DNA from 3 places in the Acidovorax sp. 69 genome. Region 3 is predicted to be linked to each of the others. Evidence: predicted binding sites of a transcription regulator. Region 3 holds the regulator's gene; each other region holds the start of a gene.
The links. The regulator NrdR, encoded in region 3, represses ribonucleotide reductase genes. The targets are predictions, from matches to a motif close to CACNANATNTNGTG.

Region 1 (10,489 bases), 930 kb from region 3:
TCGACGTAACCGCCGCGTGCCTTGGCGAGCATGTCCAGCGTATCGGGGGGCAGGATGCCTTGGTCCCACAGCGATCCTTTGTAGCTTGCATACTGGCCGCGTTCTTTGGCCAGTTCAGTGGAGGCCCAATAGGCGTAATAACAAATGGCTTCCATCGAGCGGTCGGCAAACTCCACGGCCTGTTGAGACGCATAAGGAATGCGCAGCTCATACAGGCTGTCCTGAAAGCCCATCAGGCCCAGACCCACAGGCCGGTGACGAAGATTAGAGTCACGGGCTTTCTTGACGGCGTAATAGTTGATGTCGATCACGTTGTCGAGCATGCGCATGGCGACCTTGATGGTCTTCTTGAGCTTGTCGTGATCGAGTTGACCATCCTTGATGTGTTGCAGCAGGTTGACCGAACCCAGGTTGCACACAGCAGTTTCGGTGTCGCTGGTGTTGAGTGTGATTTCGGTACACAGGTTAGACGAATGCACTACACCAGCGTGCTGCTGGGGCGAGCGCACGTTGCAGGCGTCCTTGAAGGTGATCCAGGGATGGCCCGTCTCAAACAGCATCGTCAGCATCTTGCGCCACATGTCGGTGGCCTGCACCGTCTTGGCAGGTTTGATCTCGCCGCGCGCGGCCTTCTCTTCGTAGGCCACATAGGCCTTCTCAAAGTCAGCACCGAACAGGTCGTGCAGGTCTGGTACGTTGGAGGGCGAGAACAGGGTCCAGGTGCCCTTCTCCATCACGCGGCGCATGAAGAGGTCAGGAATCCAGTTGGCCGTATTCATGTCGTGCGTGCGGCGGCGGTCGTCCCCGGTGTTCTTGCGCAGTTCCAGGAATTCTTCGATATCGAGGTGCCAGGTTTCCAGGTAGGTGCAGACAGCGCCCTTGCGCTTGCCGCCCTGGTTCACGGCCACTGCCGTGTCGTTCACCACCTTCAGGAAGGGCACCACGCCCTGCGATTCGCCGTTGGTGCCCTTGATGTGCGAGCCCAGTGCGCGCACACGGGTCCAGTCATTGCCCAGGCCGCCAGCAAATTTGGACAGCAAGGCGTTTTCCTTGATCGACTCGTAGATACCGTCCAGATCGTCGGGCACCGTGGTCAGATAGCAGCTCGACAGTTGCGAGCGCAGCGTGCCACTGTTGAACAGTGTGGGCGTGCTGGACATGAAGTCAAAGGACGACAGCACTTCATAGAACTCGATGGCGCGGGCTTCGCGGTCTGCTTCATTGAGTGCGAGACCCATGGCTACACGCATGAAGAAGGCCTGGGGCAACTCGATGCGACTCTTCTTGACGTGAAGGAAGTAGCGGTCGTACAGGGTCTGCAGGCCGAGGTAGTCGAATTGCATGTCCCGCTCAGCCTTGAGCGCACTGCCCAAGCGTTGCAGGTTGTACGTCAGGAGGCGCTCGTCCAGCAGCTCGTTTTCCACGCCCTTCTTGATGAATTGGGGAAAATATTCCAGGTACGCGTGACCCATTTCATCTTGGGTCACATCCTTGCCAAGGACCTCGCGCACGATGGTGTGCAGCAGCAGGCGGGCCGTGGCGTAGGTGTAGTCAGGGTCTTTCTCGATCAGCGTGCGGGCGGCAAGGATGGATGCCTTGTAAACCTCGTCCATGGGCACGCCGTCATACAGATTGCGCATGGTTTCTGCCACGATGGGATCAGCTTTAACGTCTGCGCCCAGATTCACGCAGGCCGATTCGATCAGTGCCTGCAGGCGGCCCAGGTCCAGCACAACGCGTGCGTCACCGTCTATCACGTGCAGCAGTGGTGTGGATGGGGCGGGGGCTTGTTGTTCCGTCTGGCGAGCGCGCTCTTGAGTGCGGCGTTCGCGGTACAGCACATAGGCGCGTGCGACTTCGTGGTTTCCGCCGCGCATGAGGCCCAGCTCAACCTGGTCCTGTACGTCCTCAATATGGAAGGTGCCACCGCCGGGGCGCGAGCGTACCAGCGCACGGGTGACGTTGTGGGTCAACGTGTCAACGACTTCGCGAACGCTGGCTGAAGCGGCGCCCTGCGTTCCATGGACCGCCAGAAAGGCCTTCATCATCGCCACTGCGATTTTTTGCGGCTCGAACGGCACCACTGCGCCATTGCGGCGAATGATCTGGTAATGCGCGAACGAATTGTTGGTCCCCGCAAGCGTGGCCTGGGATGCGGAGGCATCTGCAGGCGTCGCGTGGGTAGTGGAAGGCGTATTCAAAGCAGCTTGCATGGGTGTCCTCTTCTGTGGGCTGTCTGGGGTAGGCGGGCGGCGCGGGTGCCGTCGCAATGTGCGAGTGGTGCGATCGACTTCAGTCTGTCGCACACTATATATGGTGTGTCGTGAGTGTTCAAGACACTACCGGTAGTGTACCGTCGGAACTGGTCTGAAAAAGAGAAGCGGCCTGTGGCAAGCCCGACGAGATCGGCCAACGACCTCGCGGAGAGCCCTTGCGGGTACTGTGGTTCTTGCTAAAAGTCACGCTGTGGCGTGTGATGGCGGCGGATTTCCTTCGCCAAGCCGCGTGGCGCTTGGGTGACGCATTTTGTGCAAATGCACAAAGAAAAATATTGTGTTGACGCGCCGCTGCGACAGTGTTTTTTGCGGGGCAGCAGTCTTTAGGGCTGGTGTGGTTCCGGGAACCGGCGCAGGGGCCAGTCCAGAGAATTCTTCAGGCAGACCCAGTCGAACCCAGAGCCTGGATCCTGCTTGCGTCCAGGGGCAATGTGCTCATGTCCCGCAATGTGTTCGATGGGATAGCGCTGCGCAATGTCCAGACAAAGTTGCGCCAGCGTTTGGTACTGCGCAGATTCAAACCCCTGACCCTCCAGGCCCTCCAGCTCGATGCCAATGGAATCGTCGTTGCACTGGCCGCGTCCGCGATAAAACGATTGTCCTGCGTGCCAGGCACGCAAGTCGCAGTCCACAAACTGCCATGGCACGCCGGCTCGGTCGATAAAAAAATGCGAAGAAACCTGAAGGCCCCGAATACCCTGGTAATAGGGATGTACGTCCCAGTCCAGGGTGTTGGTGAACAGTTGCTGCACTGCGCCCGTGCCATATTTTCCCGGCGGCAGGCTGATCGAGTGCACTACGATCAGATCGATATGGTTCTTGGCGGGGGGGCGCGCGCCATGATTGGGTGAATCCAGTCTTTTGGCTGAGCGGTGCCAGCCTCCCTCCCAGGGTGACGTCGCCACCGTCGATGCATCATCCGATGTCGTCATGCGGGTCTTGGTCGTTGGGGACGGCGATGTCCAGGCGGGCAATGCGATAGCGTATCTGGCGCAGGCTGATACCCAGCCGAGCTGCCGTGGCGGTGCGGTTAAAGCCCGCTTCTTTCAGTGCGCGGATCAGTATGTCCCGCTCTTGCTGATCCAGCCATGCTTGCAGATCGCTCGGTAGTGGCACCGTGCAACCTGCGTTGATAAGGGGAGGGCCGGCCTGCGTGTCTGTCGCACTTGGGTAGGAAGACGGCCCGGAAGACAATGCCGTTGCAGGAGTACCTTGGCGGGTCCCCAGGGCATCTGCCGCGCCTGATGGCCAGTCAACGTGTAACTCATCTCCATCGCTGAGCGCCACGGCGCGGTGCAGCAGGTTCTCCAGTTCCCGGACGTTGCCTGTCAGGGGGTGGGCTGCAATCGCATCCAGTGCGTGTTCGGTGAGTGCTGGCACGGGCGTCCCGGAATCTTGGGCAATTCGTGCCAGCAGCGCGGTACACAGTGCGGGCAAGTCCTCACGCCGTTCTCGCAATGGGGGTATCAGAATCTCGATCACATTGAGCCGGTAATACAGGTCCTGCCGAAAGCGGCCCGATTGCACATCGGCCGCCAGGTCCCGGTGGGTGGCGCTCACAATGCGCACATCCACCGTTTCTTCCTGGGTGGATCCCAGCGGCCGCACGCTGCGCTCCTGAATGGAACGCAGCAGCTTAGATTGCATGGCGAGCGGCAAGTCGCCAATTTCATCGAGGAACAGAGTGCCTCCGCGCGCTGCTTGAAAGTAGCCGTCCCGGTCCTGGGTGGCGCCGGTGTAAGAGCCCTTGCGGGCCCCAAAAAACTCAGCTTCCAGAAGGTTTTCGGGAATCGCCCCACAATTCACTGCAATCAGCGGACCCTCTGCGCGTTGGCTGCTGGCGTGCAGGGCCTGCGCCACGAGCTCCTTGCCGGTACCGGATTCTCCATGGATGAGGACGGGTGCCATGCCCCGCGAGACTTTGGCGATCCGCTGCTTCACGTTGCGGATGGCTTCTGACTCTCCCACCAGCTTGTCGAGCGCTGGGTTGCCATGGGCGTTTTCGGCGGTGGCTGCCATGGCCTGCCGGGTGTGACCTGAGCCGCGCGCAGCACGGGGTGCCGGAACCCCCCCTGTGCCTTGCACGGCGGACGCGACGACCGAGCGAAATTGTTTCAGATCCACCGGCTTGGTCAGGTAGTCGAAGGCCCCTGCGCGCAATGCTTCGACGGCATTTTCTGCCGATCCATACGCGGTCATGACCACACACCGTTCACGGCGCTGTTGGTCGCGCAAGTCTTGCAGCAGCTCCATGCCAAACCCGTCAGGCAGGCGCATATCGGTGATCACGGCATCGAAGCGGTGGGCCCGGAGATGATCACGTGCCTCCTGCACGCTGGAGGCGGTTTCCACGCGATAGCCTTCGCGCAGCAGGGTGAGTTCGTACAGGGTACGCAGATCGGGTTCGTCGTCAACGACAAGAATGGAGGCGGAAGGGGCGGTCATGGCAATGCAGTTCAGACCACGATGGTGTCAAACAGCGTGGCGGAGTCGGCGGGACGGGTGGTGCGGCGGAAACCGACGGTGAAGGCGTTTCCCCCTGTTTCGCCCCGTAGGGTTTCGCGGTTCAGGCGCTGGTAGCTGATGGACGCTCCGTGGCGCTGGCACAGCTCGCGGCAGATATAAAGACCCAGGCCGCTGGAGCGGCTCTCGGAAGAGAAGAAGGGCTCGAACAAATGGCGCTCCACGGATTTGTCCATGGGGGCGCCATCGCTCCAGACCTGCAGGCTGACTTGGCCAACCGGTGTGATGCGCGTGGTGACGCAAAGGGAGTCGGGCTCCTGTCCCCTGTAGCGCAATGCGTTGTCCAGCAGGTTCACCAGCACGCGGCGCAAGTGTTCCGCATCGAACTCCACCTGGGTGGCATGGGAGTCCAGTGTCACGACTGCATGGCGCTGCGCTGGGTTCTGGGCCTGCCAGTCATTCCATATTTGGGCGATGGCCTCGTCAAGCTGTACCGTGGATGCAGGTGCATGGCTGATCTGATGTTGTACGCGGGCAATGTCGAGCACTTCTTCGGCGATGCGTGCCAGTCGATCGGCATTCTGCTGGACCATGTGTGCCAGGCGCTTTTGTGCCGGATCATGCAGGTCCTCTTCCAGCAGTGCATTGGCCTGCACGATGGCTGCCAGCGGGTTGCGGATCTCATGGGCCACTGCCGCAGACATGCGGCCCATGGCGGCGAGCTTCTCGGTACGCAGGCGTGCTTCCATCTCTCGCAGATCGTGCAGGAACATCACGCACAAACGTTCAGTGTGAGCCTGAAGCGCTGCCTGGCGGGTGGACGTGAGCCACGTGCGTGCATGCAGGCCCGTAGGGCTTTGGCCTGCGTGCAGGAGATCGACATCCGCTGTTTGGGGCTGTTCGTTGCGAAAGGTGCGCTGGGCGAGGGTGACCAGGGGCTGCCATGGGAGGATCGTTGTCAGTGCGAAGGGAAGCTCGGGCAGTGTGCCTCCGCCCAACAACTGGAGCCCGGCTGGATTGGCAACGCGTACTACGTTGTTTTCATCGACCACCAGCACACCATCGGTCAGGTTCTGGATGACCAGTGCGCTGACCTGGGTCTGGACGCGCGCTGCGACTTGGCTTTGATGAGCCACCTCTTGCTCGCGCGTCAGCCGCGTGGCCAGTTGGTGCACCAGGTAGCTCACTATGAAATAGCCCGTGCCGGTGAGCGCGCTTTGCAGATAGCGTTGCGCGTCGTCGCCTGCGGTGTGTGTGCCCACCCACCAGGCCCAGCCCAGAAGCAGCAGGGTGACGCCTGCCGTGGTGCCCAGAGCCAGGGTGAGCGTGCCCAGAACGGCTGCCGTGAGGATGGGCAGACCGAACAAAGGGGTGTAATTCATGGCGCCGGCGTGCAGCAACTGCAGCGCCGTGATAGCTGCCAGGTCGACGCCAATAGAGGGAAGCCACTGGGGGCCGGCGCCTGGAGACGGCGGTCCGCGCCTGGCCAGCACGCGCAAGATCACCGTGGCCGCCAGATATGCGACGCAAACAGCCAAAACCGCAGGTTCGGTGACCTGATTGATGATTTGCCCCGCGCCCTGCAGCACCAGAAGGGCCAGCGCCACCATGAGGCGGCCCGTCAGAAATCCGCGCCAAAGTCGCACAAACGGTGCATCAACCGTGGGCAGGAAAGCATCTGCAGGCAGGGGTTGCATGGCTCAGGCCGGGCCCAGTCGCCGGTGCTCTGCGCTGCAATAGGCATGGTCGCCAAGCATCATGGCTTCTGCCTGTGGAATATGCATGCCGCAGTGTGCACAGGCCAGCATGTCCTGCGGCAGTGCGCGTGGTGAAGGTGCGGAAGACTTCGGCGCGTCATCGTCCCGGTCGCGGCGACTGCGCCAGATTCCGATGGCCACCACCAATACAACCAACAAGACCAGATATTTCATGTGCTGCGGCCAAGAACAACTTCCAGGACAAAACGGGAGCCCACATAGGCGAGCAACAGCAGGGCGGACCCTGCATACAGCACGCGCACGGCATTTCGCCCGCGCCAGCCAAAACGCGCGCGACCCAGCAGCAAGGTGGCAAAAGTCAGCCAGGACAGCAGGGAGAAGATGGCCTTGTGGTCCCACCGCCATGCGCGGCCATACAGCGTTTCTCCGAAAAGCCAACCCGCCAGCAGCGTGGCCGTGAGGAGAACAAAGCCCGCCGTTACAAAACGGAAGGTCAGCCGTTCCAGCGTGAGCAGCGGAATGCCGCTGTGCGGGTCTTCGGCTTGGCGGATATGGCGCTCTGCGCGTGTCATGAGCCAGGCGTGCACCACGGCGGCCGCAAACAGGCCATAACAGGCGATGCCCAGGGCCAGGTGCAGCGGCAACCAAGCCGACGCCGTCACGTGCAAGGGCTGTCCCGGAAACAACATCGCCAGCACAATGGCCGCTGCGCCCAAACCTGCCAACACCCAGCGGGATTGCATCTGTGGGAACAGCTGTCGCTCCACGGCGTACACCGTGAGAACCAGCCAGGCAGTCATTGACAAGGCGGGTGCAAAACCAAACCGAGGGGCATCGCCCCACAGGCCCCAGACCAGCACTGCGCCGTGCAACAGCCAGGCTACCAGCAGTGCGTTGCGCGCCGCTACGGCCCCTAGCCGCGAGGCAGCAGCGGCGGGCACGGCGTATGCCACGGCGGCGGCAAGGGCCAGCAGCCAGCTGACGGGGGAAGCACTGGGTAAAATCATGGGTACAGTTTAGCCTTTCGCCCCACCGCCAGCGCCCTGGCGGGCCCGCGTGCACAACGACAGCGTTGATGGCGCGCAGGCAACACCGGAACTTCTCCTATGGCCTCCGCCCTCACCGACAAACTCACGCGCCTCGTCAAGGAGATGCGTGGCCAGGCCCGCATTACCGAGTCCAACGTCACAGACATGCTGCGCGAAGTGCGCATGGCCCTGCTCGAAGCCGACGTGGCACTGCCCGTGGTGCGTGACTTCATTGCCCGTGTCAAGGACAAGGCGCTGGGCCAGGAAGTGTTGGGCTCTCTCAAACCGGGTCAGACGCTGGTGAGCATCGTCAATCGCGAGCTGGCCGTGACCATGGGCGAGGGCATTGCCGACATCAACCTGGCAGCCCAGCCGCCTGCCGTCATCCTGATGGCGGGTCTGCAAGGCGCGGGCAAGACCACCACCACGGCCAAGTTGGCCAAACACCTGATTGAAAAGCGCAAGAAGAAGGTGCTCACGGTGTCGGGCGACGTGTACCGCCCTGCAGCCATTGAACAGCTCAAGACCGTGACGAAGCAGGCCGGTGCGGAGTGGTTCCCGAGCACGCCGGACCAGAAACCACTGGACATCGCCTACGCCGCGCTCGACTACGCCAAGAAGCATTACTTCGACGTTCTGCTGGTTGATACCGCCGGCCGTCTTGCCATCGATGAAGCCTTGATGAAGGAAATCAAGGAACTGCACGCAGCGCTGAACCCGGTCGAGACGCTCTTCGTCGTTGATGCGATGCAGGGCCAGGATGCGATCAATACCGCCAAGGCTTTCAAGGAAGCGCTGCCACTCACCGGCATCGTTTTAACGAAGCTTGACGGTGACTCGCGCGGTGGAGCAGCGCTGTCGGTGCGGCAGATCACCGGTGCGCCCATCAAGTTCGCGGGGGTTTCGGAAAAAATCGACGGGCTGGAAGTGTTTGACGCCGAGCGCCATGCGGGGCGCATCCTGGGCATGGGCGACATCGTGGCGCTGGTGGAGCAGGTCACTGCCGGTGTCGACATGGAGGCTGCACAAAAGCTGGCCGCCAAGGTCAAGAGCGGAGACGGCTTCGACCTGAATGACTTTCTGTCCCAGATCCAGCAGATGAAGCAAATGGGTGGTCTGTCCAGTTTGATGGACAAGTTGCCTTCTCAGCTCACCGCCAAGGCGGGTGCGGTGGACATGGACAAGGCCGAGAAGGACATCAAGCGCAAGGAAGGCATCATTCAAAGCATGACGCCCAAGGAGCGCCGCAAACCCGAGATCATCAAGGCCACCCGGAAGAAGCGCATTGCCGATGGTGCCGGGGTGCATGTCCAGGAGGTCAACCGCTTGCTCAAGGAGTTTGAGCAGATGCAGGGCATGATGAAAAAGATGAAGGGCGGTGGCCTGATGAAAATGATGAAGAAGATGGGTGGCATGAAGGGCATGGGTGGTGGAGGCATGCCCAAGATGCCTTTCTGATTTTTTCAAGCCTTTTTGGCACTATGCGCCGTAGTCGTATGCCTGAGGTGCTATGAAAACAGGAGCCAATAGAAAAGCCGACAGAGATGTCGGCTTTTTTGTGGGTTCGGCGGACGGCGTTCCATCCGCCGCCCTACGTCGCCTGCAAAGCCACCGGCCGCGCCAGTCGGCCGGCGTGCAACCAGGCGCGGCGCAGCACGGGGGGCGACCACGACTCCTCGGGGATCAGCAGCAGCCGTTGGGCACGCAGAGCCTTGCCCAGTGCAATCTGGCTGGTGAACACGGCCAGCGGAATCGCCAGCGCCAGGGGCAGGCCCACAGGCATCAGCCACAACAGGGCGCTGCTGTCGATCAGTGCCACACCCAGCGCCAGCAAGGCGATCACCACGCTCATCGGAGCCAGCTGGCGTGCAGCGTGGCGCCAGGGCACCGCATGGGCCTCGCGCGGGGGCGACTTCCATTCCAGTTTCAGGCCCGTGAGTGCAATCAGTACAAACAATGAGTGCGCGAGCATCCGCACGGGCGCCTGCAAAATAGCCATGACACTTTCCAGTGCCGCGCTTTTGAGCAGGCTCAAGGCACCGCCGTACTGCTTTTGCTCGCGGCGCATGAACACGGCGGCCACGCCCAGGATGCGCGGCAAAAACAGCAGGCACAACGTCCAGGCCCACAGGGCGAGCAGCTCGGCGGGCAGGATGTGCCAGTCGGCCACCAGCTTGGCGCCTGACAGCCACAGCGCCGTGCCCAGCGTCAGGAACGCCAGCCACAGGGGGGCCGACAGGTAGGCCATGGCGCCCGTCACAAACATCGAGCGGTGCACCGCGTGCAGGCCCGGCTCGGCCATCAGGCGTGCATTCTGCAGGTTGCCCTGGCACCAGCGGCGGTCGCGTTGCAGTTCGGCCAGCAGGTCGGGGGGTTGCTGTTCATAGCTGCCGATCAGGTCCGACACCAGCCACACGTGGTAGCCGGCGCGGCGCATCAGTGCGGCCTCGACAAAGTCGTGCGACAGGATGCCGCCCGCCAGACCACCCTTGCCCTGGATGGGCGCGAGGGCGCAGTGGTGCATGAAGGGTGCCACCCGGATGATCGCGTTGTGCCCCCAGTAGTGCGATTCACCCAGTTGCCAGAACTGCATGCCCAGCGTGAAGAGGCGGCCGGTGACGCGCGAGGCGAACTGCTGCGCACGGGCGTGCAGCGTGACGTGGCCGATGGCCTGGGTTGCCGTCTGGATGATGCCCGCCGTGGGGTTGGCTTCCATGAGCTTGGCCATCGAGACGATGCAGTCACCGCTCATCACGCTGTCGGCATCCAGCACCACCATGTAGCGGTAGTCCTTGCCCCAGCGACGGCAGAAATCCGCCACGTTGCCAGCCTTGCGGTGCGTGCGGCGGGTGCGCAAGCGGTAGTACACCTGCACCTGAGGCTGCTGGCTGTGCTCGGCCAGGGCGCTGCGCAGTTCTTCCCAAGCAGCGCGCTCGGCCCGGGCGATGGCGGGGTCGTAGCTGTCGGACAGTACAAACACGTCGAAGGTGGTGCCGTGCCCGGT
Region 2 (10,489 bases), 3.0 Mb from region 3:
CCGAGCAAGTGCTGCTCGAGCGCCTGGGCGTCGACCCCCAGCGCCTGGCTGCGCTGCGCGCCAAAGGCGTGGTGTAGTAGCGCAACGACGTAACCGCTCAGCGCCGCACCCGCCCACCAGGTGCCAGCGCGCGCGCTCCATGGCAGCGCCGTGGCCGCATGGGGGCAGGCCCGCCTGGGTCCGTTGACAAGCGCCCAGCCCCGAACTGCCCGCACCGACACTGCCCACGACCAACGGCAGGGCTGCGCCCTGCGGGGCATTGGCGTTGCACGCAGCAACCGCCAGCGCACAATATGCGCCTTCGGCTGCCCGGGTTCACCGCAAGCTGGGGCCGCCTCAAATATTGGTCAAATCGGCCTCCAGCGCTTGTCTATCAATCGCTGTAAGCTATCAAACGAAGAGCATCCATTTGTCCCCCGCGCATTCTGTCCTGCAGGACGTCTTTGGCTACGAACAATTCCGCGGCCCGCAAGAGGCCATCGTTGAGCATGTGATTGGCGGCAGCGATGCGCTGGTGCTCATGCCCACGGGCGGTGGCAAAAGCCTGTGTTACCAGGTGCCGGCCATCGTGCGCCAGCAGCAGGGGCACGGGGTGACCATCGTGATCTCGCCGCTGATTGCGCTGATGCACGACCAGGTGGGTGCGCTGCACGAGGCGGGGGTGAGCGCCGCGTTTCTCAACTCCACCCTGAGTTTTGACGAAGCGCAGGACGTGGAGCTGCGCCTGCAGACGGGCGATATCACGCTTTTGTATGCCGCACCCGAGCGGCTGAACACACCGCGTTTTCTGGGCCTGCTGGACAGCCTGTACCAGGGCGGTCACCTTGCGCTGTTTGCCATCGACGAGGCGCACTGCGTCAGCCAGTGGGGCCACGACTTTCGACCCGAGTACCGCGCGCTCACGGTGCTGCACGAGCGGTATGCCGGCGTGCCGCGCATCGCGCTCACGGCCACGGCCGACGACCTCACGCGCGCCGACATCATCGAGCGGCTGCAGCTGGAAGACGCGCGGCTGTTCATCAGCAGCTTTGACCGGCCCAACATCCGCTACCGCATTGAAGAGAAAAAGGACGTCACCACGCAACTGCTGCGCTTCATCGAGCGCGAGCATGCGGGCGAGGCGGGCGTGGTGTATTGCCAATCGCGCAAGCGCGTGGAAGAGCTGGCGGCCACGCTGAGCGACGCGGGCGTCAACGCCCTGCCCTACCACGCGGGCCTGGACACCAAGGTGCGCCAGAAGAACCAGGACCGCTTTCTGCGCGAAGAAGGCATCGTGATGGTGGCCACCATCGCATTCGGCATGGGCATCGACAAGCCCGACGTGCGCTTTGTCGCCCACGTGGACATGCCCAAGAACATCGAGGGCTACTACCAGGAGACCGGCCGCGCGGGCCGCGACGGCCTGAACGCCGACGCCTGGATGGCCTATGGCCTGAACGACGTGGTCAACCAGCGCCGCATGATCGACGAAAGCCCGGCGGGCGAGGAGTTCAAGGCGGCGCTGCGCGGCAAGCTCGATGCGCTGCTGGCGCTGGCCGAGGCCACCGACTGCCGCCGCGTGCGGCTGCTGGCGTATTTTGGCGAGGCCTCCACCCCCTGCGGCAATTGCGACAACTGCCTGACGCCCCCGGCCATCTGGGATGCCACCGATGCGGCGCGCAAGCTGCTGTCCACCATTTACCGCGTGAACCAGGCCAGCGGCATCAGCTTTGGCACCGGGCACATCATGGACATTTTGCGTGGCAAGAACACCGAGAAGGTGGTGCAGTTCGGGCACGAAAAAATCTCGACCTTCGGCATTGGCGCCGACCTGTCCGAACCGCAACTGCGGGGGGTGCTGCGCCAGTTGATTGCCACCGGCGCCCTGGGCCTGCAAAAGGTGATGCTGGAGAGCGGCCACAGCTTTGACACCCTGTGCCTCACCGAGGGCTCGCGCGCGGTGCTCAAAGGCGAAGTGCCGGTGCAGTTGCGCGAATCTGTGTCGTCAGCCCCCGCCAAACGCACCCGCAAGAGCAGCGCCCCACCCGCTGCGGCCGCCAACCTGGGGCCCGACGCCCAGGTGCGCTTCATCAACCTCAAGGCCTGGCGCGCCGAGGTGGCGCGCGAGCACAACCTGCCGGCGTACGTGATCTTCCACGACGCCACGCTGGCGGCCATTGCCGAGCGCAACCCCGGCACGCTCGATGACCTGCAGGGCATCAGCGGCATGGGGGCGAAGAAGCTGGAGGCGTACGGGGCGGACGTGTTGAGGGTGTGCACAAGCGCATAGCCCCGGCGGGGAATGGGCCCGGTGCGTTGTGTGCCCCGCCGTGGACGGCAGACAAAAACTGCAGCGCAATGCCCGCCCGCAGTGCTTGATATGCATCAATCATTGGGCGCAATATCGTCACCAATGGCGCACCAGTGTGTCCCGCATTGCCTGATTTATCCACAGATTCACGACCAATACACTGACCTCACCTTCTGTATGAACGGGGTTGCCAGGCAAAGGCCCAAAAGGTTTTCGCCGCCTCGCACGTGGAAGGGGCACCGTTGTCGAGGTCCTCATGTCATCGCTCCCACTCACGTCTTCTTCGATTGCCTCCCGCGAGGCGAACGATCCCCTGATGCGCATCCTGCGCATGCTCGTGGGCTTTTTCTACCTGCCGCATGTGCTGTCCAAGATCGTCGGCTTTGCAGGCACCGCCGTGTTCTTTGGCAAAGCCGGTTTCCAGCCGCCGGAGGTGTTCGTCGTGTTGTCCGGCGCCATGGAGCTGGCAGTAGGGGTGGCATTGCTGCTGGGCGTGTTCACCAAGTACGCAGCGCTGCTGTCCGTCGGCCTGATGGTGGTGGCTGCGGGCGCGATCATGATCGTCAACGGTGTAGGCTGGTACTGGAACAAGTCCGGCGTGGAGTACCTCGTGTTCTGGGCGGTGGCCTCCCTGGTGGTGTTTGCCAATGAATGGCGCAAAGAACCGGGCCTGCTCGGCTGGGTGCCCGGCCGCAGCTAAAACCAGCGCTTATCCCCAACGCAACCCAAGCGACCAGGGCGGCCTACGACACCACGTGGCCGCCCTGGTCGCTTTATTTTTGTCGTGCATCCGTGGGCTGACCCGGAACGTTGCAGGGCTGCACCTTCCACTGCGCCGCACCGGCGTTGGCCAGCGCATGGCCCAGCACCTGCAGTTCGTCGGTTGGGAACAGGCCTGCATGCCAAGTGGTGCATAAAGAACAAGCGCTCGCACCATTTGCGGGTGCAACACAGTGCTGCCGATGTACTTGAACTGGCCATGCTCCTCGCGCATCAGTGCCTCGAAAAAACAGTGAAGCCTCAGGGGCAAGACGCTCCAACCAAACCGCCGGCCCACGCTGCGAAAGAATTCGTTACAACTCTCCGAAACCGGGATACATTCGGCCCGGCACTTCAACAGTCAACTCACGCAATCAGGAGAGGGTAAGTCGATGTTTTTCAAGCAATTGGTGGCTATAGCACTGCTCACAGGAACAAGCCTGGCACAGGCCTTCGCGCCGCAAGCAGGGACCTGGGTTGTGAGCTCAGAACTAGATGGCAAACCGGGCCGAGGATTGGCTCTTGACGTTCAGAACGACACATTCGTCATGCAGATGTATGCGTACGAGAGCAGTGGCCAACCCACTTTTTATCTGGCAACCGGCAAAATTTCCAATGATCAGGTCTCGGCCCCTTTGATCCGCTACACCGGAGGCCGCTACCTGGGCAGTGGTCCACTCTCTGGCAAGGAAGCTGGCAATGCAGGCACGGTGAGTTTTCGCTTCACCAGTGGGGCAACAGGCTATATCACTCTCCCAGGCGAATCAGAAAAGGCCATCTCCCGATTTAACTTCGGCTACCCATTTGCAGCGTCGAGCCTGGTGGGCATATGGAGTCTGACTTCTCTCGGGTCTGAAGGACTTGTCGCGGATGCCGTGCAACTGAAAAGCAACCTGGGACCGACCTCGAATGGCAATGGCCTTGTCGTGTCATCCGACGGGTTGTTTGGCTGTGAGCATCAGACGTCGGGCGGGCTATCTGGCACGGTGCTTTGCATCAAAATCAACGCCCAAGGACAGCTTCTGAGGTCTTATGTTTTCGCTTACAGCGTGAATGAAGGTGAAGGGTATTCCCAGCGTTCAGGCACCGGCACCCAACAGCTCTTGTCCATTCGCAGACTCACCAACCCACAGGGCGTAGGCACAGGGTTGGTATACAAATCAGAAGAGCAGCAGCCCGTGGTCGAGCACCCTGCGTTGCGTTTTCATATGGGTGAAATCGCTACAAGCAGCTCTTTAAACTGAGCTCCGGGGGCACATGGTTGCCCCCCATTGGCAGCTACTGCCTGCGCAGTGCAAAAGTGGCAAATTGTGCGGCCCATCGAATCGCTTGCTGTGATGTCACGGTCCAGTGCGCTCCAGAGGGCCCCCGGCATTCCTGAAGTGCCCAGCAGACCACGCCCTGATCGGACAGTGCAGTGACCAATTCACACAAGGTCTCTGCACTAAATAGCCCCGAATGCCACGTAGTCCGGCATTCATGCGGCACGCCGCTGGCCACTAACAGACCGAGCGACTCCCACGCACGCACGCCGCTGCCCGGCACACCCGTGATGGCGTCGTAGTGATGTTTGGGCCCCTTGATGTCCAGGCCCACCCAATCGAGCAAGGGCAACACCGCCGCAAGGCGTTCGGGGTACATGCCGCCGGTGTGCAGGCCGGTGGCAAAGCCCATCGCGCGGACCTGGGCCAGCGCGGCGGGCAGCGCGGCCTGCAGCGTGGGCTCGCCGCCCGAGAACACGACGCCATCCAGCAGGCCCCGGCGGCTTTCGAGAAATGCCAGCACCTGCGACCAAGACGTGGCGGTGGGGGCCGCAGCATCGAGCAATTCGGGGTTGTGGCAATAGCTACAGCGCCAGGGGCATCCCTGGCAGTAGACCACCGCCGCCAGGCGGCCGGGGAAGTCGATGGTGGTGAGCGGCGTGAGGCCGCCCACGCGCAGCGACTGCCCGCTGCTGACAGCGATCGGCACGGTGGTGCCGGACGCACTGCCTTGCAGGCTGCGTGTTTCCAGGTCAGCGGCCACAGGCCGATTCAGCAAAGAACTGGCGCTCCTGGTGTTCGCCCTGCTTGCCCACGTTGAAGCTGGACACAGGACGGTGGTAGCCCATGACGCGGGTCCAGACCTCGCAGGGCTGGCGCTCTGCGTCGGTGAGCGGGACGTCGGCGATGGCGGCGTGTTCAGTGGTGGAAAAGTGGCTCATGGATGTGTGCTCCTGGGGGTTGAAAAAGCGGGCTGCAGCGGGCGCTGCGCCGCCCTGGGGCAACAGGGCGTGGAGTGAACGAGGGTCCATCCTGCCCTGTTGAATTACTATGAAATCAATAGCATTTGGCGCTTTATGAATATGCGCTGCAGGCCCATTTGATTCATATTCTTGGAAAACAACCTGGCTCAGGCAGCCAGCGCCGCACGCTTGGCCGCCAGCCGCTCTTCGTCGCAGCGCGGGCAGAACGGGTGTTCGCCCGCCAGGTAGCCGTGCGTGGGGCAGATCGAGAACGTGGGCGTGATGGTGATGTAGGGCAGGCGGAAGTTCGTTAACGCCCGTTTCACCAGCTCGCGGCAGGCCGCGCCGCTGGACAAGCGCTCGCCCATGTACAGGTGCAGCACGGTGCCGCCGGTGTACTTCGATTGCAGGGCCTCCTGGCGCATCAGCGCCTCGAACGGGTCGTCGGTGAAGCCCACGGGCAACTGCGAGGAGTTGGTGTAGTACGGCTGGCTCGCGGTGCCTGCCTGCAGGATGGCAGGCCAGCGCTTCTTGTCTTCCTTGGCGAAGCGGTAGGTGGTGCCCTCGGCGGGCGTGGCCTCCAGGTTGTAGAGGTGGCCGGTTTCTTCCTGGAACTGCGTCATGCGCTCGCGCACGTGGTCGAGCAGGCGCAGGGCGAAGGCGTGGCCCCAGTCGCTGGTGATGTCGTGCAGGTCGGCCGTGAAGTTGCGCACCATCTCGTTGATGCCGTTCACGCCCAGTGTGCTGAAGTGGTTGCGCAGCGTGCCCAGGTAGCGCTTGGTGTAGGGGAACAAACCCTGGTCCATGAGACGCTGGATGAGCTTGCGCTTGGTCTCCAGGCTCTGCTTGCCCAGCTCCATGAGGCGGTCGAGCGCGGCCAGCAGCCCTGCTTCATCGCCCGCGTGCAGGTAGCCCAGCCGCGCGCAGTTGATGGTCACCACGCCCAGGCTGCCCGTCTGCTCGGCGCTGCCGAACAGGCCGTTGCCGCGCTTCAAGAGTTCGCGCAAATCGAGCTGCAGGCGGCAGCACATGGAGCGCACCATGTTCGGCTCCAGCTCGGAGTTGATGAAGTTCTGGAAGTACGGCAGGCCGTACTTGGCCGTCATCTCGAACAGCAATTGCGCGTTCTCGCTCTCCCAGGGGAAATCCTTGGTGATGTTGTAGGTGGGGATCGGGAAGGTGAACACACGGCCCTTGGCGTCGCCCGTGGTCATCACGTCGATGTAGGCGCGGTTGATGAGGTCCATTTCGGCCTGCAGATCCCCATAGCAAAACGGCATCTCTTGGCCCGCGATCACGGGCACCTGCTCGCGCAAATCCTCGGGGCACACCCAATCAAAGGTGAGGTTGGTGAACGGCGTTTGGGTGCCCCAGCGCGAGGGCACGTTGAGGTTGTAGACCAGCTCCTGAATGCACTGGCGCACGGCTGGGTAGTCCATTGCATCGACGCGCACATACGGCGCCATGTACGTGTCGAACGACGAGAACGCTTGCGCGCCCGCCCACTCGTTTTGCAGCGTGCCCAGGAAGTTGACGATCTGCCCCACGGCGGAACTCATGTGTTTGGGCGGCCCCGCCTCCACCTTGCCCGGCACACCGTTCAGGCCTTCGTGCAGCAGCGTGCGCAGCGACCAGCCCGCGCAGTAGCCGCTGAGCATGTCGAGGTCATGGATGTGAATGTCGCCATTGCGGTGCGCCTCGCCGATCTCGGGCGTGTACACATGCGACAGCCAGTAGTTGGCCGTGACCTTGCCCGACACGTTGAGGATGAGCCCGCCCAGCGAGTAGCCCTGGTTGGCGTTGGCGTTCACACGCCAGTCGGCGCGCGTGAGGTATTCGTTGATGGAGCTTTCCACGTCGACCAGGGTCTGCTTGTCGGCACGCAGCGTGGCGTGCTGCTCGCGGTAGACGATGTAAGCGCGCGCCGTGGCCAGGTGGTTGGCGGCGATGAGCGTCTGCTCGGCCACGTCCTGGATCTGCTCGACGGAGGGCGCCTCGCCGTGGAAGCGGTGGATCAGCACCTTGGTGACCTGCGCGGTGAGCAGCACCGCTTCTTCGGCGTCGTATTCGCCCGATGCCTGGCCCGCACTGGCCAGCGCAGCGCGGATGCGTTCGGCATCAAAAGGAACGCGCTGGCCGCTGCGCAAAACAACGTCGCGGGGCAAGGTGACAAGGGTGGACGCCATGGAATCGACCAATCAATGAATCGGATTAAAAACACTACCTATGGTGTCCACGATACCTATCAAACACTATAGGTAGTTTGATCAAACACAAGCAGGGCGGTAAGCGGAGGTAAAAAAAAGCCGGCACAAGGCCGGCAAAAGGAAGGTGCCGTCAGGCCCTACCGATGGATGGGGGTGCGTGCCGTAGCACGCTGGAGCACAACGGGGTGCGCGTTGAAAAGGTGCGTTGTTCTTCTGAGCGTGGTGGACCTGGGGGACTGCGCCGCGACCGCCTGGTTGCGCGGCCGCTCAATGGCAGGCGGCGGTTTCTTCCTCCTCGATGCGGGGATAGAAATCATGGTCCTCACGCTGCATGCGCTCGAACACGCGGCGCAGCACCACGTTGGCCTCGTCGCGAAAGCCCTGCGCATCGCGGCGCACGTTCTCGGCCGTGTTCCAGCGGCGAGCAAACGCATCGTAGGCGCTGGCGATCGATGCCATCTCGCTCTGGTATTGGCGACCCAAACGCGCCAGATCGGCGTTGTCGCCGCGCTGCAGCGCCGGGTACAGCACCTGGTCTTCCACGGCCAGGTGCAGCTTGATGGTGCCGCTCATCGCGACGATGCCTTGCGCGATGGCGGTGGCATGGCCCTCCACGCCCGCCTGGGCCAGCGCGCGCAGCGTGGCGATGCTGCGCAGGATGTCGGTGTGCTGGTGCTTGAATTTGTCGAGGTTCATGGCATGTCCTTGTGGGATGTGAAGAAGAAGCATGAGGGGTTGCTGTGTTGCAGCCGCTTGTGGCGGCGGCAACATGGGCGGTCTGTGCGGGACTCTCGGGTCTGTCTTGTCAGCGGCGGGACTCTGCCAGGTACGCCCCGGCCATTGCCGCAGGAGCGCGCGAGCCAAACACGCCGCTCACCACCTGCCAGGCCATGGCCAGCGCGCCCACGATGAAGACCACGTCGCCGAAGGTGCGCACCCAGCGCAATGTCTGGATAAAGGGCTGCTGCATGAACTCCTCGCCCCGGGCGTACCACAGGCCTTCGCTCACGCTGGCGTGGAACTGGAACAGGGCGATGGGAAACAGGCTGGTGGCAATCATCAGCACCAGGCCGGCGTTGAGCCACCAGAAGCCCGTCTTCATCAGGCGCTCGCTGAACACCAGCTGCGGCCGGATGTAGCGCAGCACCAGCAGCGTGAAGCCGAGCGCCAGGAATCCATACACCCCGAACAGCGCGGCATGGGCATGCACCGGCGTGGTGTTCAGGCCCTGCACGTAGTACAGCGCAATGGGCGGGTTGATCATGAAGCCGAAGACACCCGCGCCCAGCATGTTCCAGAAGGCCACGGCCACGAAGCACATCAGCGGCCAGCGCAGGCGGGCCATCCAGGGCGTGCGGTGCTGCAGGCGCCAGTGTTCCCAGGCCTCGTGGCCCAGCACGACCAGCGGCACCACTTCGAGTGCGCTGAAGGCCGCGCCCACCGCCATCACCGGGGTGGTGGTGCCCGCAAAGTACAGGTGGTGGAAGGTGCCGGGTACGCCACCCAGCATGAACAGCGAGGCCGAGGCCAGGCTGGCCGTGGTGGCCATGCGCACCGACACGAGCCCCAGCGTCGAGAAGATGAAGGCCAGCGCCGTGGTGGCAAACACCTCGAAGAAGCCTTCGACCCACAGGTGCACCACCCACCAGCGCCAGTACTCCATCACCGACAGGTGGGTGCGTTCGCCATAGAAGAAGCCTGCACCATAGAACAGGCCGATGGCCACCACCGACGCCGTCAGCAGCGCCAGCAGGTTCTTGTCGCCGCCGGGTGTGCGCAGCGCCGGCACAATGCCGCGCAGCATGAGCACCAGCCAGAAGACGATGCCGGTGAACTTGCCGATTTGCCACAGACGGCCCAGGTCCACGTATTCATAGCCCTGGTGGCCCAGCCAGAAGTTCCACTCGGGCGGCATGATCTGCGCGATCGCCAGGTAGTTGCCCGTGAACGAGCCGACCACCACCACCACGAGTGCCCAGAACAGGATGTCCACGCCCAGCTTCTGGTAGGCCGGGTCCTTGCCGCCATTGATGAGCGGCGCGAGGAACAGGCCGGCAGCCAGGAAGCCCGTGGCGATCCAGAACAGCGCGCTCTGGATGTGCCAGGTGCGCACCAGCGAGTAAGGCAACCACTGCGACACGTTGATGCCGTAGAACTGCTGCCCCTCCACCGTGTAATGCGCGGTGAACCCGCCCACCAGCACCTGGAAGCTGAACAGCGCGACGATGAGGAACAAATACTTGCCCAGCCCGCGCTGCGACGGCGTGAGCGGCACGCGCGACAGCGGGTCGTGCTGGGGTGGCACGGGTTCCACCTCGTCGTGCTTGCGCAGGAAGGACCAGCCCCACACGAGGAAGCCCACGCCCGCCATCATCACGACCACGCTCATCACCGACCACACCATGTTCTCGGCGGTCGGCTTATTGCCGATCAGCGGTTCGTGCGGCCAGTTGTTGGTGTATGTGGCGGTGGTTCCTGGCCGCTCGGTGGCGGCGGCCCAGGCCGTCCAGAAGAAGAAACCCGTCATCTGCGCACGCCGCTCGGGGCTGGGCAGGGTGTTTTCCTTCATGGCGAAGTGTTCGCGGGTGGTGTGCAGCGCGGGCGCGTCGCTGAAGAGCTGGTCGTAGTACAGCGCTGTCATCGCAATGGCATCGGCCCGCGTGGTGGACACCGTCGCCACGCCCGTCTCAGGGTGGTAGGTGTTGGTGCGGTACTCGGTCTTCATGCGGTCGCGCAGCACAGCCTGGGCGGCGGCGTCCAAGTCGGCAAAGGGCTTGCCATGCGCACGCTCGGCAGCTACTTCCAGCCAGTTGAGCAGCTCGCGGTGCAGCCAGTCGGCCGTCCAGTCGGGCGCCTGGTAGGCGCCGTGGCCCCAGATGGAGCCCAGCTGCATGCCACCCACCGACTGCCAGGCGGTCTGGCCATCAAGGATGCTGTCGTGCGTGAAGAGGACTTCGCCGCCCGCCGTGGCGATCTTGGCGGGGATGGGCGGCGCGGTGCGGTAGACCT
Region 3 (10,489 bases):
GATGTGCACCAGACCTTCGACATACATCGCGTCGAGCGTCACGAAGATGCCGAAGCTCGTCGCCGCACTCACCACGCCGCTGTACTCCTCGCCCAGGTGTTCGCGCATGTACTTGCACTTGAGCCAGGCCTCCACATCGCGGCTCGCCTCGTCGGCGCGGCGCTCGTTGGCACTGCAATGCAGGCCTGCGGCCTCCCAGGCCTGGGTATCGCGGCTAGGGGGTGTCACGTCCTTGCGCGGCTTGGTGCCGGGCGCGGCCACACGGGCTGCCAGGCGCTTGGCCAGCTTGGCGTGGGCTTCGCCCGGTGTAGGCAGCGACGGCAGCGCGTACTTCGTCTTGCTCAGGATGGCCTTGATGACCCGATGCACCAGCAAGTCGGGGTAACGCCGGATCGGGCTGGTGAAGTGCGTGTAGGCATCGAACGCCAGGCCAAAGTGGCCACTGTTGACGGGCGTGTAGATAGCCTGCTGCATGGAGCGCAACAGCATGGTGTGGATCTGCTGCGCGTCAGGCCGCTCTTTGGTGGCCTGGGCAATCGCCTGGAACTCGGCGGGCTTGGGATCATCGCCAATCGTCATGCCGACGGCCATGGCCTTGAGGTAGTTGCGCAGGATCTCCTGCTTCTCGGGCGTGGGGCCTTCGTGAACGCGGAACAGGCCAGGCTGTCCGCCCTGGGCGATGAAGTCGGCACTGCACACGTTGGCGGCCAGCATGGCCTCTTCGATGAGCTTGTGCGCATCATTGCGGGTGCGCGGCACGATCTTTTCGATGCGGCCGTTCTCGTCGCAGACGATCTGCGTTTCGGTGGTTTCAAAGTCCACTGCGCCGCGCTGCTGGCGTGCAATCAGAAGGGCTCGGTACACGTCGTGCAGGTTGAGCAGGTCCTTCACGCGGTCCTTGCGCTTGCTGGCCTCGGGGCCGCGCGTATTGGCCAGGATGGCCGCCACTTCCGTGTACGTGAAACGCGCATGGCTGAACATCACGGCCGGGTAGAACTGGTAGGCGTGCACTTCGCCCTTGGCGGTGACCAGCATGTCACAAACCATGCACAGGCGCTCCACCTCGGGGTTGAGGGAACACAGGCCGTTGCTCAGCTTCTCGGGCAGCATGGGAATCACGCGGCGCGGAAAGTACACGCTGGTGGCGCGGTCGTAGGCGTCAATGTCGATGGCGCTACCGGTCTCCACATAGTGGCTCACGTCGGCAATCGCCACCAGCAGGCGCCAGCCCTTGCTGCGGCCCACCTTGGCGGGCTCGCAGTACACGGCATCGTCGAAGTCGCGGGCGTCTTCACCATCGATGGTGACCAGGGGCACGTCGGTCAGGTCCACGCGGCGCTTCTTGTCCTGCGCGCGCACCTTGTCGGGCAACTCCTTGGCCTGCGCCAAGCACTCGGCGGAGAACTCGTGCGGCACGCCGTACTTGCGCACGGCGATCTCGATCTCCATGCCGGGGTCGTCCACCTCGCCGAGCACTTCGGTGATGCGGCCCACGGGCTGGCCAAACAGTGCGGGTGGCTCGGTCAGTTCAACAACGACGACCTGCCCTGTTTTTGCGGCGCCGGTGGCACCTTTGGGAATCAAGACATCCTGGCCATAGCGCTTGTCCTCGGGCGCCACGAGCCACACGCCACTTTCCTGCAGCAGGCGACCGATGAGGGGCTGGGGCGGGCGCTCAATGATCTCGACCACGCGGCCTTCGGGGCGACCACGGCGGTCCTGGCGCACGATGCGTACACGCACGCGGTCCTTGTGCAGCACTGCGCGCATTTCATTGGGGGGGATATAGATGTCGCCTTCGCCATCGTCGCGAATGACAAAACCGTGCCCATCACGGTGCCCCTGCACGCTGCCTTCAATCTCGTCCGACAAATGCGCGGACTGCGCGCCGGGGGTGGTTTTTTTGTTATACAATCTGAGTCTTTCCTGAAATGCCCAGGTGGCGGAATTGGTAGACGCACTAGTTTCAGGTACTAGCGAGTAACATCGTGGAGGTTCGAGTCCTCTCCTGGGCACCAAGTTTAACGAGAACCAATGATGGTTTTCAAAATATTGAAGCCGCTGTAACGACAGCGGCTTTTTATTTTCCGGGACCGTCAGCATCACCAAAGACTGATGCCGAATATTGAGCAGATCACACAAAGTTTTGAGAAATCGCCAGAAGCCTGAATTTTTTGTTCTATAATCAAAAGCTGATCTGAAAGCCCAGGTGGCGGAATTGGTAGACGCACTAGTTTCAGGTACTAGCGAGTAACATCGTGGAGGTTCGAGTCCTCTTCTGGGCACCAAATGTATAAAAAGCCGTTGCAACTGCAACGGCTTTTTTGTTTTGGGTCGTCATTTGAACTGCATGGGTAGATTGCCGTGCCACTTGCGCACCAGTACACAGGAGCCTCGCCACCCCGACGAAGGCATCTCCGCCCAGCACACATCTCAGAAGTCATAAAAGCTGCGCATCCATGCACTTCTGATGCGAGCTGACACATTGATTTGCAGGCTACAGAGCGCACATGCGAATGCTGCCCCGACCAGCACGTCGACTTCCATCAAGCGCTCCACAACATGGGGCGAACTTCGCGTCGAGACACCCCACCGAAGCAGCGGCAACAATACGTTCAACCGAATACCACATAGCAGCCGCCCGCTGTATGCCAGACGGCACTGCGCCCATGCCACGAATACGCCAGCGAACAAAACACCCTTTGCTGAGAATGTCGTTCTGAAGGCAACACGAAGGCGCAGTTCGCAGTCGCGCCAATGCGCAACGGCGACTGCCCCACCGACCGGCACGGTCGGCCATGCCCCCCCCCTCGCGGGTCAGAGCTTACTTGCGGAGTAGTGCCTTCAGTACGTTCTGCAAACGACGGGCATTTGCTGCGTCACTGACACTCGCCAGCACACGAGCAGCATCCTGGCCCCAGGTCTGGACAGGTGCGGGGTCATTGCGACGGGTCAGCAATTGCAACTGCAACATGCGCCTAGCCGCTATGTGCTCCGCAGGAGTGGGCGTCTCCGCCGCCATCTCAAGGCGCAGCAACGCTTCTGAGGCATCACCCTGAGGGGCTGTGGACAGCGCTTGAGTCCAAGCACCACGCACAGAAGCTGTTACACGGCCACCAAGGTCTTGGGTACTCGGCACCTGGGCAGGGTCGCGCTTTTCCCAGGCGGTCAGCAATTGGGTCAACGCTTCTCCATGTGCCTGGGCTGCCAGCTTTTTCAATGCCAGTTGTGCGTGCTCCATGGCCTCACGCTGGGCACGGAATGCGGTGTCGCCAAGGCGAGGGCCCCGGTCTTCATAGGCAGGACGATCACCAAAACGCCCGCCTCGGTCGTTTCGATCGCCCGAACGACCATCGACGCGCGGACCTCGACCTGCATCACGATCACCAGGGCGGCCATCGCGACGATCACCAGGACGCGCGCCACGACCAGGGGCCGCCGGGGCATCTTTCTTCATGCCAGGACGGTCATCGCCACGCACGGCAACCACAGGACGTGCGACAGGCTTGGGAGCAGCATGTGCGACCTCATCTGGCTTCTCCTCAGCAGGCGCATCATCAGCGCCACCTTCGGTCGCCTGGGGTGCATTGTCTGTCTGCACCTGTGTTTGATTCTGAGTATCCATCTGCGCAGAGGCCACCGCCTCCGCCGCCTGGGCCTGCCCGTGCAACGCAGCCTCCAGCGCCTGCATAGCCAAACGAATCTGCTGTGCATCGCCCGTTGCATTGGCTGCTTCAAGGGCTTTCGATGCATCCAAGACCACACGGTCACGAGCGCTCAACTCGGTCACCGCGCGATCGCGGTCGGCTGATTTACGGTTGAACGCTTCGTCAATGGGCTTACGGAAAGCATCCCAGAGCTTTTGCTCGTGCTTGCGATCCAAGGGCACTGTCTGCGCTTCGGCTTGCCAGCGCTGCTGGAGCGCTTTCACGGCGTCGATGCGCAGAGCGGGTGCGGCGCCCAAAGCCACCGCCTCTTCAATCATGGCGTGGCGGCGGGCCAGGCTTTCTTTTCGCGCGGTTTCCAACGGGGCTGCAGCGAGAGAAATGGCCTGCATCCAAAGCGGTTGCAGTTCAGCAAAAAGCTTTTCACCCACGTGACCACCTTCGCGCCAGCGGTCACCAAATTGATAGAGTGCCCGGTTGATGCCCTTCCAGTCGCCCGATGCCGCATGCTCCTGGGCCCAAGCCTTGACCTCTTCGATGAGAGCCAGGCGCTGGGCCTTGTGCTCAGCAGCCTCGGTACGAATTTTGTCCAACCAGACTTCGACGACCTTGTGTGCCGCATTGCACGCCTCGTCAAATTTTTTCCACAACCCGTGGTTGGGCGCGCCGCCTTGATCGGCCTGCTTCCACTGGTCTCGTAAATTGCGCAGGGTTTCCTGCATCTTGCGACCACCCAGTGCCTGACCTTCAGGGCGGTTAAGCAAGGCTTCGGCCTTGGCAACCAGGTCTTCGCGCACCTGGTCGGCACTCCAACGCTGCCAACCTTCAAGCTCGCCAGCCGCAACCAGCGCTGCATGCACCTGCTGCTCCATGCCGGTATCAATGTGCTTGCCATGTACCTTGAGCACCGCCCGCAGCGCGGCCGCAGCACCAGCACTGGCCTTGCCATGGCCCTCCGCGGTCTCCTTTTCCAAAGTCACCAGAGCATCACGCACGACCTTCGCGGCTTTTTCGACCACTTCTGGGGCGACTTTGGGCTTCGCAACGCGGGCTGGCTTGGCAGCAGCTGCAGCCGCTGCCTCGGTCGGCAGGCCACGCGCAGCCCGCAGCTCATCCGCCCACACGGGCACGGGAGGCAACGGCGCAGTGGCGTCTTCTGCGGCCGCCGCAGCCTGGGCCACAGCAGGCTGGAAAGCCTCCCATACCACCAACAGTTGAGTGCGCGAAGCGTCAAGCAATGGCGGGAAGCGGGCCTCCACGCTCGCCCAACTCGCATCGCCCGTCAACTCCTGGGCCTGCTCCTGCCAACGGGCAACATCGGCGCGCAGCAATTCCAGCGCAGCGTGGGCATCACGCCAAGGCTTGGTCGAGAGCACTTCAATACGTTGAGCCAGCAATACGGCGGCTTCGCGCTGAACCTGAACCCGGTGTTGCAGATCTTCAATCACCTTCACACGGTCAGCCACCTGCACCTTGAGCAGCGAAAGGGGCTCACGCGACAAAGGAGCACCAGCCTTGGCGGCATCCCGCTGCCATGCGAGAGCGTCTGCAATATTGAGCTTGGGTGCGGCCAGTAATGCTTGGGCCTTTTCGGCCCACTCAGCGGCAATCGCCTCCTGCCCTTTTGCACGGCGGATTTCATCCAGGCGCTCACGGACTGCGCGGGCAGCCCCCTTGTCACGCCCACTCAGTTCTTTAAAAACTTCTTGTAATTGCTCAGGCGCAGGCTGGCTGGCCAACCAATCACGGATGCGGGAAGCACGTTCGCCAGAGGTTGCGGCAGAAAAAGCACCGCCGGTCAGCGCATCAAGTGGATGCGGCTCGTGGGTTTTGGCCGGGGCCGGATTCACTTCAGGTGCGTCGGACATTTTGCTGCGGGAAAAAAATGGAAACATGGATCCAATGGATAACGAAGGCGCCCCCAAACGGATCGCTTGAGGGCCTGCCCAAGCGGTCACACCAAGTGCGCGCCAGGACAACAAAAGGCTATTTTCACAGGGTTCGGCAAACTGACCACAGCTTGGTGCCATGCCAAACCCCGAGGGTGATCTGGCACAAGGCTTTGCCAGACGGACTGACATACTGCGGCCCCTCACAGGAGCATCGCCACCCAAGGGAACAGCCCCCATTATCTATATATAAGAAGCAATGGCCCACACACCAGGGCGAAGCATCAATAAGAAAGCCCGATGGACAGGACCTCAGGGCCTGCCCACCGGGCTTGACGGCTGACACAACGGTCTTTGCCATCGGTCGCAATGCGGAGATAAAGGTCCACACGGCGAGGAGGCAAGGTATTGCCTCCAGGGGGTTGCCATGGAAGCGGTATCTGCTGCACCGAGGCACTGAATGCCCTTGGAGGGAGACTTCGCTTCGTCTGGCGATGCCTGAACTAGACAGGCAACGCAACCTTACCAAAGTGCCCGCATCAACTCAAATCGGATTCTCAATGGCTGCCATCAGGCCGATTGAATTTGACATGAGCACGTAACAACCCCCTCCCCAACTGGTCGTCAATCCGGTCCTCAAAACAGCTAAAAACTGTGCTTTTTTACATGTTTTTTATAACTTAAATGTATTACATTTAAATTTGTTAGTATTGACTATGCATTTAGTGAGCTTCTAGAATCCGCCAGCCGTAAAAACGGGCTAGTAAAAACCCCAACCCGCTGCCGAACCCGGCTAAGTCAAACCAGGGCACCAAGCACTCCACAGACGTGCAGCCCCGACTTGATGGCGTACCAATCCAGGCGACCAGCCGAGAAGGCGCAGTCTCAAAACTGCCTCGCTTTCCCGTCCCGCTTCAGAAAGGAAGAGCTATGACAGCGTCAGGAAAAATAGTCTCCGGCGTGCGAACTTTCGCGGCCGATGTGACCGAAGGTTTTCTTGAAATCACCCACAACAGCTTTGCACTGATCGGCTTAGCTGTTGCCTTTGTAATCATTGCCCTGACCGCTCGGCCGGACCTGCGCCAGGCTGGCGAAGAACAGCTCATGGGCTGGCTTCAGGCCCGGCAGGTAGAAATGGTGGGCATGCCCATCGAGCCCGAAGCCAGCGAACGCGCCACCGCAGCCAACCCCAAGGATCTGCCCAAGGAGCAGGCTGCCGTCGCATTCTGGTTGAGCAAGAAATACCGCGTGGCCCCCGAGCCGCTCAGCGTACTGGTCGCTGAAGCCTATGAGATCGGCACCCGCGCCAAGATCGACCCGACGTTGATCTTGGCCATCATGGCCATTGAGTCGAGCTTCAATCCATTTGCGGAAAGCGCGGTGGGCGCCCAAGGCCTCATGCAGGTCATGACCCGCGTGCACACCGACAAGTACCAGAATTTCGGTGGCCACTTTGCGGCTTTTGACCCCGTGAGCAATTTGCGCGTGGGAGTCAAGGTCTTGCAGGAGTGCATTGCGCGTGCGGGCTCCCTGGAAGGTGGGCTGCGCTACTACGTGGGTGCAGCCAACATGGCCGACGATGGTGGTTATGCCGCCAAGGTCATGGCCGAGCATTTCCGCCTGCGCCAGATAGCAGGTGGCCGGGCAATACCCATCAGCCCTCCGCCCTCTTTGTCAACACAAGCGCCCGTGCAGAGCATTCCAGCTGCTGCGCCACGTGCTGTGACACCAGCCGCCGCCGACAAGGTGGCCCTTTTATCAGGCCTTTGAGGCCCGCATGCAGGCACTGCGTCCATGCCTCTTGTTGATAAAGCTCTGACGCTCGGCGTCGGCTACACTAACGGGGTACGCGACTGGCGATAGGCGCTGCGCTCTCGAATACGGGGTGTTGCCGCTGACGTGGAAACCAGCAAGAACCTGCTTCTTGTGAACCACTGGGAAGCGTGCCGCACGGGGGTTCATCCCTTCTGCGTTCAGCCGTTCGCCTGGGCAGCCCTTGTTTCAAGGGACACAAGTTCATAGGACTGCCAATCATGTACGACCGCAATATTCTTGTCGAACAAACCGACCCCGAACTCTTTGCCGCCATCCAGGCTGAAAACGCCCGGCAGGAGCACCACATCGAGCTGATCGCCAGCGAAAACTACGCCTCCCCCGCCGTGATGTGGGCCCAGGGCACCCAGCTGACCAACAAGTACGCCGAAGGCTACCCCGGCAAGCGCTACTACGGTGGCTGCGAGCATGTGGACGTGGCCGAACAACTGGCCATCGACCGCGTCAAGCAGATCTTCGGCGCCGAAGCCGCCAACGTGCAGCCGCATTGCGGTGCATCGGCCAACGAGGCCGTGTTCCTGGCCTTCCTCAAGCCCGGTGACACCATCATGGGCATGAGCTTGGCCGAAGGCGGCCACCTGACACACGGCATGCCGCTGAACATGTCGGGCAAGTGGTTCAACGTGGTCTCTTATGGGCTCGACGCCAACGAAGCCATCGACTACGAAGCGATGGAAAAGAAGGCCCACGAAACCAAGCCCAAGCTGATCATCGCGGGTGCCTCGGCTTACAGCCTGCACATTGATTTTGAGCGTTTTGCCAAGGTGGCCAAGGATGTTGGCGCGATCTTTATGGTGGACATGGCCCACTATGCTGGCCTGATTGCCGCAGGCGTGTACCCCAACCCCGTGCCGCACGCTGACGTGGTCACCTCCACCACGCACAAGAGCCTGCGTGGCCCCCGTGGCGGCATCATCCTGATGAAGGCCCAGCACGAAAAGGCCATCAACAGCGCGATCTTCCCCGGCCTGCAAGGCGGCCCGCTGATGCACGTGATCGCCGCCAAGGCGGTGGCTTTCAAGGAAGCGCTGCAGCCCGAGTTCAAGACGTACCAGGAACAAGTCGCCAAGAACGCCAAGGTGGTGGCCGAGACGCTGACCGCGCGCGGCCTGCGCATCGTGAGCGGTGGCACCCAAAGCCACGTGATGCTAGTCGACCTGCGCGCCAAGGGAATCACCGGCAAGGAAGCCGAAGCCGTGCTGGGCGCCGCCCACATGACCATCAACAAGAACGCGATCCCCAACGACCCTGAAAAACCGATGGTGACCAGCGGCGTGCGCATTGGCACCCCCGCCATGACCACGCGCGGCTTCAAGGAAGACGAAGCACGCATCACGGCCCACCTGATTGCCGACGTGCTGGACAACCCGCGCGACGAAGCCAACATCGCCGCGGTTCGCGCCAAGGTCAATGCGTTGACCGCTCGCTTCCCCGTCTACGGCTAAATCCGCAGCCAAGAGCCATGAAGTGCCCCTTCTGCAGCCACCTCGAAACGCAAGTCGTTGAAACGCGGGTGTCTGAGGATGGGGTCTTCATCCGCCGCCGCCGCCAGTGCGGCGCGTGCGAAAAGCGCTTTACCACCTACGAGCGGCCGGAAGTGAACTTCCCGGCCATCGTGAAAAAGGATGGTCGCCGTATCGAATACGAGCGCGGCAAGCTGCTTGCTTCTTTCAACCTGGCGCTGCGCAAACGCCCGGTCAGCACCGATCAGATCGACAGCGCCATCGAGCGCATCGAGGAAAAACTGCTCAACCTGGGCCAGCGCGAAGTGATCTCCAGCCGCATCGGCGAACTGGTCATGCGCGAGCTCAAGAAGCTCGACAAGGTGGCCTACATCCGCTTTGCCAGCGTGTACCGCAGCTTTGAAGACATTGACGACTTCCGCGCCATGGTCGATGAAGTGCGCAAATAGGCACGTTAAGCCTGCGCTCCTGCCCCTGGAGCGCATAAATCAAGCATTTTGGCCACCAGCGCTTTTGCGGCATGCGTCGACAGCTATCAATTTAAGATCCAATTGAACTTGTAGTAAGTCGGGTTCACCTTCCGCCTAACTCAGCTGTCGCTGACGCTGCACGGCAGACGCTATCAAATAAATAGCTATGAATGCTTTATATAAAAGCACCGGCGCCACTTTTTGCTCAAAATCTGGCGGGCATCATGCCGCAGGCCAGCGCATAGTGGAAACGGCGCCATGAACGCGAAATGCGAGGCTGAGCCCGCACTGTTGCCTGGGCTGCATCTGCGGCGACGAAGGCCGGACCCTAATCGTGCAGTGGGGCCATCCCTGCCTTGCTGACGGTAGCCCTGGGCTGTGCAACACAGCCACAAATTCAGCCTTCACGATCCCGCTGCTGGGTGTGGCCCGGGGCGGCGAGTCCCGGATGAATGACTTGGGCCCGGCATGCGGTTACTGGTGGCTACCGGCTTGGTCACCGGCTTCCATCCCTGCGATAGCTGGCGCCCCCGCGCTACCGCAGAGATGGACCCCATGCCACTGGCGTGCAGCACTGACCCACCTCAGCGGGCAACGCGCGTAATGCGGTCCGTCGCAGGCAGGGCCACCGGGCTTTGCAGACGGAAATAAGCCTCCAGCGCATCCAGATCCAGCGCGCCCACACGGCGATTCACTCCTTGGGTCAGTACCGTGAAGTTGTCGCCGCCGCTGTCCAGAAAACTGCTCATGACCACGCGCACCGACTGGACGTCCGCCACCGGCACGCCGTTCAGTACCATTTGGCTGATGCGTGCACCGGCAGGCTGACTCAGGTCGAAGCGGTAGCTGAAGCCGCTGGAAACCGACAACACACGGGGACGATGCAAGGTATTGCCGGCACTGGCGAACTGTTGCTCCAGCACAGCGCGGATCTGAGCCCCTGTGAAGGTCTTCACCACCAACTGGTTACCAAAAGGCTGCACTGCATACAACTGGCCAAAGCGCACCAGCCCCTGTTCATCAGGTACCAGGTCGGCGCGCAGACCGCCGGGGTTCATGAGCGACAGCTGCGCTCCGCCGTCTTCGGGCGCCCGCGTGGCCCACAGTTGCGCATCGGCCACCAGGTTCCCCAGCACGGTCTCCAGCGCCGCATTGGGCTGGCGCCGCAT

Region 1: CLU85_RS04830 (ribonucleoside-diphosphate reductase subunit alpha) is a predicted target of NrdR. The motif match lies at 2,306-2,319, and genes of this name have one in related genera.
Region 2: CLU85_RS22675 (ribonucleoside triphosphate reductase) is a predicted target of NrdR. The motif match lies at 7,492-7,505, and genes of this name have one in related genera.

The regions. Positions count from the first base shown of each region.
Region 1 covers NZ_PGEP01000001.1:1,041,095-1,051,583, forward strand. Annotated here, with positions in the region: gene CLU85_RS04830 (ribonucleoside-diphosphate reductase subunit alpha) at 1-2,213, opposite strand, end outside; gene ampD (1,6-anhydro-N-acetylmuramyl-L-alanine amidase AmpD) at 2,600-3,208, opposite strand; gene CLU85_RS04840 (sigma-54 dependent transcriptional regulator) at 3,192-4,721, opposite strand; gene CLU85_RS04845 (PAS domain-containing sensor histidine kinase) at 4,733-6,436, opposite strand; gene CLU85_RS04850 (PP0621 family protein) at 6,440-6,670, opposite strand; gene CLU85_RS04855 (inner membrane protein YpjD) at 6,667-7,464, opposite strand; gene ffh (signal recognition particle protein) at 7,564-8,943, shown strand; gene mdoH (glucans biosynthesis glucosyltransferase MdoH) at 9,077-10,489, opposite strand, start outside.
Region 2 covers NZ_PGEP01000001.1:4,919,395-4,929,883, forward strand. Annotated here, with positions in the region: gene CLU85_RS22645 (CaiB/BaiF CoA-transferase family protein) at 1-77, shown strand, start outside; gene recQ (DNA helicase RecQ) at 410-2,269, shown strand; gene CLU85_RS22655 (DoxX family protein) at 2,547-2,990, shown strand; gene CLU85_RS22660 (hypothetical protein) at 3,442-4,293, shown strand; gene CLU85_RS22665 (anaerobic ribonucleoside-triphosphate reductase activating protein) at 4,328-5,020, opposite strand; gene nrdD (anaerobic ribonucleoside-triphosphate reductase) at 5,064-5,252, opposite strand; gene CLU85_RS22675 (ribonucleoside triphosphate reductase) at 5,441-7,459, opposite strand; gene CLU85_RS22680 (hemerythrin domain-containing protein) at 7,748-8,176, opposite strand; gene CLU85_RS22685 (nitric-oxide reductase large subunit) at 8,286-10,489, opposite strand, start outside.
Region 3 covers NZ_PGEP01000001.1:1,966,114-1,976,602, reverse strand. Annotated here, with positions in the region: gene rnr (ribonuclease R) at 1-1,914, opposite strand, end outside; tRNA gene CLU85_RS09015 (tRNA-Leu) at 1,934-2,018, shown strand; tRNA gene CLU85_RS09010 (tRNA-Leu) at 2,204-2,288, shown strand; gene CLU85_RS09005 (DUF349 domain-containing protein) at 2,825-5,560, opposite strand; gene CLU85_RS09000 (lytic transglycosylase domain-containing protein) at 6,485-7,324, shown strand; ZMP/ZTP riboswitch at 7,394-7,552, shown strand; gene glyA (serine hydroxymethyltransferase) at 7,588-8,832, shown strand; gene nrdR (transcriptional regulator NrdR) at 8,850-9,299, shown strand; gene CLU85_RS08985 (bifunctional UDP-sugar hydrolase/5'-nucleotidase) at 9,905-10,489, opposite strand, start outside.